Regions from separate parts of the Paenibacillus sp. CMM36 genome, predicted to be linked through region 2. Evidence: riboswitches for the same ligand, from Rfam matches in the RefSeq annotation. Region 2 holds a riboswitch; the other holds the start of a gene.
The links. Region 2 has a riboswitch for S-adenosylmethionine ahead of ACWA2B_RS13325 (methionine ABC transporter ATP-binding protein). Riboswitches for the same ligand answer to the same signal wherever they lie in the genome.
Positions count from the first base shown of each region.

Region 1 (5,190 bases), on a different contig from region 2:
AAAAGGGAAGCACCTTTCTTGCGAACACGCAGGATAGGTGCTTTTTTTTGCGTTTTTGTGTTGTGCGGGACTGTCTTTCAACGATATGAGGGAGGAAGAAATCATGGAGATTGTATTTTTAAATCGCTTGTCCAAACGGAATGAACAGGGCTATGAGGACTTTGCTCAGGTATGGATTGGGCAGCATGAAGGGGGATGGAGTGCAGGCTGGAGCACACACCATGTCCCGGATGAAAGTATAGACGACCTTTGGTATGAGGGCAGCTTGTGGCAGGAATTACTGCATGTATACCGTCATGAGCTGGCGCTCAAAATGGCTGAGGGCTACAGGCCCTTAATCCATGGCGTATTTCATGAGCAAGAAGGATCATCAGGGCGAGGACAGACGCTGCAAAAGCTGTATTGCTACAGTGATTTGTATCCACGTGATGAAGTGTATGAGCAATTGACGATGTGGAGACGGCAAAAAGCAGCAACGGAACGAAAAGCACCTTATTTTATCGCTACGAATCGACTGCTTCGGCTCATTAGCGTTTATCTTCCCCATACCGAAGAAGAACTGTTGGAGCTGCCTGGTATGGGTCAGGGTAAGGTGTCGCAATATGGGACGGAGCTATTGGCTATTACGACACAAAATGACCGCACCACGCCATTTCCGTTGAACTGGGTAACAGAGACGCTGGAAGAAGAAGTTTTTTTGTCATGGCTATACAAGCAAAAAGAGAACCAGTACAGGCAGGAGCTGAACAAATTCAGCTTAACTAGAACGATTATTGAAGGCATTTCGGACGGTCTTTCACTGGAGCATATCGGAATGAAGACAGGTTTGCATCGTAGAGAGATGATTGAAGCTGTGGAGCATTTGGATAGAGATGGTATTGATATGGAGAAGCTGATCCACAACGAATTGGTGAATGTATCTGAGGCGGAGCAGGCAGCTATCTGGTCTGCTTATGAAGAGTTGGGGGATACGTTGCTCAAGCCCGTCATGCTGAAAGTGTATGGGGAAGAAAAGGCAACCGAAACAGGACTGGATCAGATTTATGAGCGTCTGCGTCTGATCCGTATACGGTTTCGTCATCAGCAGGTACCCGACCGACATGTTGGATAATATAGAACTGGTTGGATAAAGCTAGGTATTAAAGTATATTCAGGGTCCAACATACTAAAAAGCAGCAGCCAGTTCCTCACAGGACACGGCTGCTGCTTTTTATGACCAAGCTTGAAAATAGAAAAAAGTATCCAATTCGATACTTTTTCCCCTTTTATTTTTAAACCCAGTCTTTCTTACGGAAAATACAGAACATACTGACGCCTAATGCCACCATAATACCAATGACGACAAAATAGCCATAACGTGTATGAAGCTCAGGCATATTATCGAAGTTCATCCCATATATTCCGGTAATGACCGTCAATGGCATAAATACGGTCGTAATTGCTGTAAACACACGCATAATTTCATTGGCACGGTTGGCGATACTGGATTGATAAGCTTCTCGAAGGTTACCCATCAAGTCGCGGTAAGTTTCGAAAGTCTCCGAAATTTTCACAGCATTTTCATAAATGTCGCTAAAATATTTTTGCAATTGATCGTCGATGAGCCGCAAATCCCGCTTGTTCAGGGTATTGATGACTTCTTTTTGCGGGCCCAACACTTTTTTCAGCCACAGAATCTCACTGCGTAAGCCGATGATTTCGTTCAAATGCGACTTTTTCGTATGCATTAGAATATCTTCTTCCAGCTTTTCAATGCGGACCTCAATCCGGTCACCAACCAGAAAATAGTTGTCAACAATTAAGTCGACCAACAGATACATAAAACGGTCAGGCTGGCTGACTTCTTGCTCCCACAGCATAGGCTTGAGGGTACGAAGCTCATTGATTTTCTGCTTGGTCACCGTAATGATAAAATGGCGGCCGAGAAAAATGTTCAAAGCTCGCAAAAATATTTCTTCATCATCAAAACGAATGCTATTTACAACGATAAAATAATGGCTTTCATAAATTTCAATCTTCGGACGCTGTTCTTCTTCACTCAAACAGTCTTCTACTGCAAGATCATGCATGGAAAATAAAGGCTGGAGCACTGCCAAATCATCGACATCGGCATCAATCCAATAAAAACCTTCTGCCGGTGCAGTAAGCGCCATTTCAATTTCTTCGACAGGGGTAAAAACCCCGTTGTTGACCAAACGGATTTTCATATACGTCACTCCTTATGCTCCGCCGTAACGGAAATACGTTTACCTTAAGCATAAGGAATGGACTCAGTTAGCCAGTTAGCCGGTGCGGGTAAGCGTGCACTCTCATCAAAAGCCGGAGGCTTTTGGAGCATGCAGAGCCTGGCGTCCCGTCTTTCGGCAAGCTGAAGTCATTCCTATGCTGTTGTTCAGGGATCGCCGCCTATTCGGACTCGGGTCGCCTTCCATTCCGGATTCACCTCTCAAATGTTCTTTTTTTAGATTGCCACAGTATCGCAGGAAACACTCAAGTCTGCACTACTGCTCCATATTTTTGCCTAATAGCACTTGTATAGTATAACGCTCGGCCTACGGCCTTTCAAGCGCAAAATCATGGGCAAAATCAACAGTAGTGGCAAGAGCTTCAGCGATAGGAGGGATATGATTTAACCTATGGAAAAGGTAGACAAAATGTGAATGCAGGTTACAAATTTGCAAGTCCCATCTTGACGAAGCCCAGCCGATGCATTAAAGTGAACAACAAGAACTTTGTGAACCCAAAATGAATATAGCGAAATCTTATCAAGAGCAGGTGGAGGGACTAGCCCGATGATACCCGGCAACCGGCGATTTTAATCGCACGGTGCTAATTCTTGCAGGACGCGCGCTTTGTACAAAGCGCGTTGCCCTGACAGATGAGAGAGGCGCATATGGATACAAATATGACCTTTCTCTAACCAGAGAAAGGTCTTTTTATTATATGCCCGGCATCTCAACAAGACGATTTTCGCAAAACTTACCGAACAAGGAGTGAGTTTACATGCCGATTAAAATCCCAGACACATTACCTGCTAAGGAAGTGCTGGAGGGCGAAAATATTTTCGTAATGGATGAAAGCTTGGCTTATCATCAGGATATTCGTCCGTTGCGTATCGCCATTTTGAATTTAATGCCTACAAAGGAAACGACGGAAACCCAACTGTTGCGTCTGGTCGGCAATACGCCGTTGCAAGTGGATGTCACGCTGGTGCACATGAAGTCTCATGTATCCAAAAATACATCGCAAGAATATTTGAACATGTTCTATAAAACGTTCGACGAGATCAAGAACAGTCGTTTTGACGGCATGGTCATTACAGGAGCCCCGGTTGAACAGCTTGAGTTTGAGGATGTGAACTACTGGGAGGAAATCCGGCAAATCTTTGAATGGACGAAAACGAATGTAACTTCGACCATGCATATCTGTTGGGCCTCACAGGCAGGCTTATACCATCATTTCGATGTCCCTAAATATGGGCTCGACTACAAATGCTTCGGTGTATTTCCACACACCGTGATAAAACCTAAAGTAAAATTGTTACGCGGCTTTGATGAACTGTTTTATGCCCCTCACTCCAGACATACGGAGGTTCGTCGGGAAGATATTGATCATATCGCCGAATTAGAAGTTTTATCCGAATCCGAGGAAGCTGGGGTGTACCTCGTAGCCACGCTTGACGGTAAACAAATTTTTGTAACTGGGCATTCTGAATATGACCCGCTTTCACTGAAATGGGAATACGACCGCGATGTAGCCAAAGGAATGGATATTGAAGTCCCCAAAAATTATTTTCCTAATGATGATCCTGAGCGCACCCCCCCCTCAATTTGGCGGGCGCACGCCAATTTATTATTCTCGAATTGGCTGAACTATTATGTATACCAAGAAACACCTTATGATATCGGGCCCCAGATTTAAAAAAGGAGCATGTAGTTTACCTTTGTAGAGTATCACCTTGCAGTAGCGCAGCAGTATAGTCTTTGACATCCATTTTTGCAGGATTGGTTATAGCACCCACTATGGAAGTTAACAGGAGGATTCATATGAGTGAGAAACAGTGGAAAATCGAAAGTAGATTGGCACAAATCGGTTCAGTAGAAGAGCCAGTAACCGGGGCTGTTAATTACCCGATTTACCAATCTACGGCGTTCCGCCATCCCCGTCTGGGTCAAAGCACAGGATTTGATTACATTCGGACGATCAATCCCACGCGAAAGGTACTGGAAGAGGCTTCTGCTGCACTTGAATCGGGTGATGCAGGCTTTGCATGCAGCTCAGGTATGGCGGCGCTGCAAACGGTATTTGCATTGTTTGGACAGGGAGATCATCTCATAGTATCGCTGGATCTGTATGGCGGGACGTATCGTTTGCTGGAGCGTATTTTGTCTAAATTTGGTGTGACAGCCAGTTATGTGGATACGAACGATCTTGAAGCGCTCGAACAGTCATGTCGACCGAATACCAAAGCTGTATTCATAGAAACGCCTACAAATCCGTTAATGATGATTACTGATATTCGAGCGGTGGCTAAATGGGCATCACAACATCAGTTGCTTACCATTGTAGATAATACGCTGCTAACGCCATATTTCCAGCGGCCATTGGAACTGGGCGCGGATATTGTGGTACATAGCGCAACCAAATATTTGGGCGGACACAACGATGTGCTGGCAGGGTTGATCGTAACCAAAGGCAAAGAGCTATCAGCTGAAATTGCATTCCTGCACAATTCCATAGGGGCAGTGCTTTCCCCAAGCGATTGCTACCAGTTAATGAAGGGCATGAAGACGTTAGCGCTGCGTATGGACCGGCACGAGCATAATGCAACAGTGCTGTCTAACTATTTACTGACGCATCCGGCTGTGGCGGAAGTATTTTATCCAGCTCTAGAAGGCCATCCAGGTCGTGAGATTCAAAATAAACAATCCAGCGGAAATACGGGTATCTTTTCCTTTAAAGTAAAGGATGCTCGTTATGTGGAACCTTTGCTTCGTCACATTAAGCTCATTGCGTTTGCGGAAAGTCTCGGCGGTGTGGAATCGTTAATGACCTATCCCGCTGTGCAGACACATGCGGACATACCAGCAGAAATTCGGGATGCAGTCGGGGTAGATGACAGGCTGTTGCGTTTCTCCGTAGGCATTGAGCATACAGACGACCTAATTGAAGATTTACGTTCGGCGTTGG
Region 1 covers NZ_JBSEDY010000001.1:459,312-464,501, forward strand. Annotated here, with positions in the region: gene ACWA2B_RS02320 (HRDC domain-containing protein) at 104-1,111, shown strand; gene corA (magnesium/cobalt transporter CorA) at 1,272-2,207, opposite strand; SAM riboswitch class I at 2,760-2,885, shown strand; gene metA (homoserine O-acetyltransferase MetA) at 3,004-3,921, shown strand; gene ACWA2B_RS02335 (PLP-dependent transferase) at 4,047-5,190, shown strand, end outside.
Region 1: linked by a shared signal. The riboswitch ahead of metA (homoserine O-acetyltransferase MetA) and the one ahead of ACWA2B_RS13325 (methionine ABC transporter ATP-binding protein) in region 2 are both predicted to bind S-adenosylmethionine.

Region 2 (5,190 bases):
TCTTTGTGCCGCAAGCAGCCAGCACCGCAATTAATGTCAAGCTTAATACAGCCAATACCCATTTCTTCATGTTATTACCCCTCCAATAATTTGTAATATTCAGGAGCAGACGTCCTGATCAATAAGGATATCTATATGTTTTCCCTATTTTCGAGTATAATGCCGCACGAGACGGTCTCCCGCCATTTGCAGCAATTGAACCAATACGACCATCAGCACGACCGCAACGATCATTACAGCCGTTTCATAACGATAATAGCCGTAGTTGATAGCCAGTGTACCCAGTCCACCGCCCCCGATCATCCCGGACATTGCCGTGTAGGATACGAGTGTAACGACGGTAATGGTTAATGCGGCTAGCAGTCCCGGAAGTGCCTCACGTAACAGCACACGCCGGATAATTTGTCCTGTCGAGGCCCCCATTGCTTGTGCGGCTTCAATGACACCCTTGTCCACTTCACGCAGAGACGTTTCGACAAGACGTGCGAAGAATGGGGCAGCCCCGATAACCAATGGTGGGATGGTTCCCAACACCCCGGTCGAGGTACCTACCAGCGATCGTGTAAAAGGAATAAGTGCAACGATCAAAATGATAAATGGCACGGAACGTAAAATGTTAACGATGAATGATAATACAATGTATATCACCTTCATCAGAGTCAACGAGGAGCGGCTCGCCAGAAACAATAATATGCCGAGCGGCAAACCAATAATGAGGGTGAACAATGCGGATGCACCGAGCATCTGAAGGGTTTCCATAGTAGAATTCCCTAGCTCTTCCCAACTCACTTGTGAAAAATCAAGTTCGCTCATTGTCCGATCACCTCCACATCAAGTCCTTGCCCAGACACTTCGCGCAGCGTATGCTCTATATCCTCATGATTTCCTTCAAAACGAACGATTAGCTGACCATAGGGTACATTTTTAATCGTAGATATGGTTCCCTGCAAGATCGCAAAATCAACCCCAGTGCTTCGAGCCGTACGCGACAGAATCGCATCATATGTTTTGCTGCCCAAGAAGGAGATACGTACCACCTGCGCCGACTCGCCCTCACCTGCTGCCGCAATCGCTGCTTGCAACTCCTCGGGATGTTCTGACTCCCGCTGGATAAAGTCCTTGGTTACCTGGTGCTGCGGCTTCAAAAATACTTCCGCCACCGGACCTTGCTCCACGATGTCGCCCTGATGAATGACGCCAACTTTATCACAAATGCTTTGAATGACATGCATTTCATGTGTAATCAACACGATGGTTAAATTAAAACGCTGATTAATATCCAGCAGCAATTTCAGGATAGACCCCGTCGTCTGCGGATCAAGCGCCGAAGTCGCTTCGTCACACAGCAATACATGAGGATCACTAGCCAGCGCCCGTGCAATTCCTACCCGTTGCTTCTGTCCACCTGAGAGCTGTGACGGATATTTTCCACTGTGTTCTTCGAGACCCACCAATTCCAGCAGTTCACGAACCTTCTGGTCCAACTTCTGCTTGGGCGTGTTTACCAGCCGCAACGGAAATGCAATATTGTCATATACCGTCGCCGAAGACAACAAATTAAAATGCTGAAAAATCATTCCGATTTTTCGGCGCTGCATTTGTAACTGGGATTGACTCACAGTAGTGAGGTTTACCCCGTCTACCCATACTTCACCTGAAGTAGGGCGTTCCAATAAATTAATACAGCGGATCAATGTACTTTTCCCTGCCCCGGAGTGACCAATCACTCCGAATATTTCTCCACGCTTTATAGAAAGATTCAACCCAGACAGCGCATTTACGCGTCGGTTGCCTTTGCCATAATGCTTGGTTAACTGCTTAAGCTCTATCAACGTGCTGCGACCCCCTTCACTTCTTCCTTACCCTTTTTACCAGTTGTCATCTCTCAGGATTGTATAAAATCGCTATTTATTTATACAAAAAAGAGCCCCTTTCACAGAATGAAAAGGGCCCCACCTTGCGATCCTTTTCTCATCTGCCAAAATCGCTATAACTCTAGCGGTTTTGTAGGAATTAGCACCATCATGTTCCCTCCCAGTGTATTACACCGGGAAAAAACGGGTTGCCGGGCTTCATCGGGCCAGTCCCTCCACCTCTCTGGATAAGAAAAATATGTTAAACTCCAGCTTTAGCTGTCCGTTAAGTTTATATAAAAAAACATAATTCAAGCATTTTTCTGAAACTAGGTTTCAGTATAGATAGTTTACATTGCTTTGTCAAAGGATATTTTCTATCATATTTTTGGGCGTACTGCCCGGTTCTTCCATTGTTTCGCAGTATAAGTAAAGGCGATTGACAACGACCGACACACCATTTCCAAGCCCTGCTGCAAATCTTCCAAATGGTGATCAAGGTCCTCCAGTTGGATTTTTCCATACAAAGCTCGGTGTCGTTGCCAGAGATCATCCTGCATTTCTGTATTCATATAGTGTATCTCCGTATTTCGCCGCTTACGCAGCCGATTGATCGCATCGTTGTATGTATCCTTGATATCATATAAATTATCGGTCAATACAGGATGCATTTTGAGATACTTGAGCTGCCGCAACACGGTAAAATACGAATAATGCGCCTTATACTGTCCTGTTTTTAAATCATACAGATCATTCAGCCAGTTGCCCAGCTTATCCAGAATGGAAAATACCCTCACAAACCCATCTTTATAAAAGAAAACATACAATGCATAGTCGGATTTTTCATCCTCACTCATATCTTCAGCATATCCGGCTTTCACTTTCATACGGAAAAAGGCGGCAGCATGATGGCTCTGCTCCAGTTCATCCAGAGATGACATTAGACCGCGTGTCAAAATATCCGCCTTCCGAAAATCGTGGGTCGGATCTCCACCAGCCTGAATTTGCCGTTCCAGCAGGTTCAACATATCTGACATGCTATTCATGGCATCTAGCAGGATGCCCTTGTTCACACGCGGCGGCTCACCCAGTAGCTTGCGTATCATGCTTACGCCTCCTTATAAATATAAAATCCGGCTGTAGGTTTAATTAGGGCGTCAAGCGAAATAACTTGTCCATCGTTGATCTACAAGCTTAACAATATCCTCACGCGGTAACACCTCATCCGGATACCCCGGCTTCATACGCGCATCCACTACAATCGGCAGCTTATAGTTCAGATGATGCAAACGCACTTCGCTGTCCGCGTACATATCCGTAGCCGGGTTAAAGCGAGTGAATACCGTCCACAGGAACGAGGCTTGAGAGCGAACGACTTCCTTGGCATCGTCCACAATGAAAACGAGCGGCCACTCTTGCTCACCCGCAGCTAATCGCTCCAATACACGCGCAGCGAGTTCAGGCTCCTGCTCAAAGGAAGAGCCGGACACAACGAGGCACCCTCCGCAATAGGGCTCAATTTCACGAATTCCCGGCAGATCGCCTCCCTCATAAGCACGAGGCAATTCACGTACAGGCTCACCTATTCCCATCAGGATCGCCTTACTGCCATGATTCAGCTTGCGGCCTGTGTAATCGAGTGTATCGTGTGACGTGTGATTGAAAATAAATAAATCCCTTGCTGGATTAAATCGCTCCAGAATGGTTTCTAACAGCAGGTTAAAGTCAGATAAATCAATGACTCGATCTGTCAGCATCAGGAACTTGGTCAATGACAATTGACCTTGACCCAAAATGGTAAAACCGGATACAAGCGCTTCACGGGAGTAGCTTTCACGTACGACTGCCGCTGCCAGCGCATGTACGCCCGTTTCCGCATACGCCCACAGGGACTTGACGGAAGGCATCACAAGCGGATAGGCAGGCGACAGCAGACGTTGCAAAAACTCACCGAGGTAGTAGTCTTCTTGCCGAGGCTTACCTACAATGGTTGCCGGATAAATGGCATCCTTGCGGTGATGCATATGTTTGACATGAAATACAGGGAAATCATGCTGTAATGAATAATATCCAAAATGATCGCCAAACGGGCCTTCCGGACGGCGTTCATGAGGTGGCACATAACCGCTGATTGCAAATTCTGCTTCTGCTGGAATCCGATGACCCCCAAGCGGGTCCTCTGTCATGGGCAGCTTGCCTCCCATAATAAGCGAAGCCAGCAACAGCTCAGGCAAGTTTTCCGGTGCTGGAGCAATGGCAGACGCAATCAGAGCAGGCGGGCCACCGATGATAATCGTCGTAGGCAACGGCTCATTACGCAGCTCCGCTTCATGATAATGGAAACCGCCGCCTTTATGAATTTGCCAGTGAATGCCCGTCGTCTGATCATCATAAATCTGAATGCGGTACATCCCCAGATTATGATCCTTGGGCTGACCTGGCTTCTCGGTATACACGAGTGGAAGGGTAATAAACGGTCCTCCATCCTCATGCCAACTGGTCACTTTAGGCAGTGGTGCCAGCGGAGCCTCTGTACGGCGAACTCCCAATACAGGAGCCTCGCTATGAGATACTGTTTTTAGGCCTACTTTTAGCATGTCCTTAATCAGGCCACGTTCATTCCACAATGCTTTGGGTGTAGGTGGAAACAATGTTTTGGTTGCTCCTACAATCGCATCCATCAGTTGCTCTGGGCGCGGGCCAAAAGCCATGTCCACACGGCGATTCGTGCCAAACAGATTACTGGCTACAGGAAACGGAGTTCCTTTTACATTCGTGAACAGCAGTGCCGGCCCTTCTTCCTCAATGACTCTTCGATGAATCTCAGCCAGCTCCAAGTAAGGATCGACAGGTGCCTCTATAATTTTAAGATGATTTTCTTTACGCAGTGCTTCAATAAATTGGCGCAAATTCTGGTAGATCAACTGGACGATTCCTCCTAAGCAAATCAAGCCCTCGAGAAACTCGTGGGCCTGGTTTGTTTCTTATATGCTATTATACGTGTTTAAACGCCACTTGGGCAAAAATCCGCTTCACTATGATCTATGAAATGCTTAGGTACGTTGTGCTTGGGTCGGAACAAGCTTGCGATCCGGTGACAATTGCCATACACGATAGCTCAGATAAGCCAAGATGGAGAACAACGATGCAATCACCAGCATATGCCCCAGCACGATAAACATGTAGATTTCAGGTCTGTTGACGTACAGCAAGATAATTCCAATCACCACTTGAAGCAGGATTAACAAGACCGATACAACACCCAATATACGGATGTCCCGGTGATTCGGGTGATAACGGTATGCGTAGTGACCCACAGCCAAGATAATGACGAACA
Region 2 covers NZ_JBSEDY010000005.1:273,342-278,531, forward strand. Annotated here, with positions in the region: gene ACWA2B_RS13315 (MetQ/NlpA family ABC transporter substrate-binding protein) at 1-70, opposite strand, end outside; gene ACWA2B_RS13320 (methionine ABC transporter permease) at 145-813, opposite strand; gene ACWA2B_RS13325 (methionine ABC transporter ATP-binding protein) at 810-1,832, opposite strand; SAM riboswitch class I at 1,969-2,108, opposite strand; gene ACWA2B_RS13330 (Cthe_2314 family HEPN domain-containing protein) at 2,234-2,959, opposite strand; gene ACWA2B_RS13335 (UbiD family decarboxylase) at 3,011-4,777, opposite strand; gene ACWA2B_RS13340 (COX15/CtaA family protein) at 4,907-5,190, opposite strand, start outside.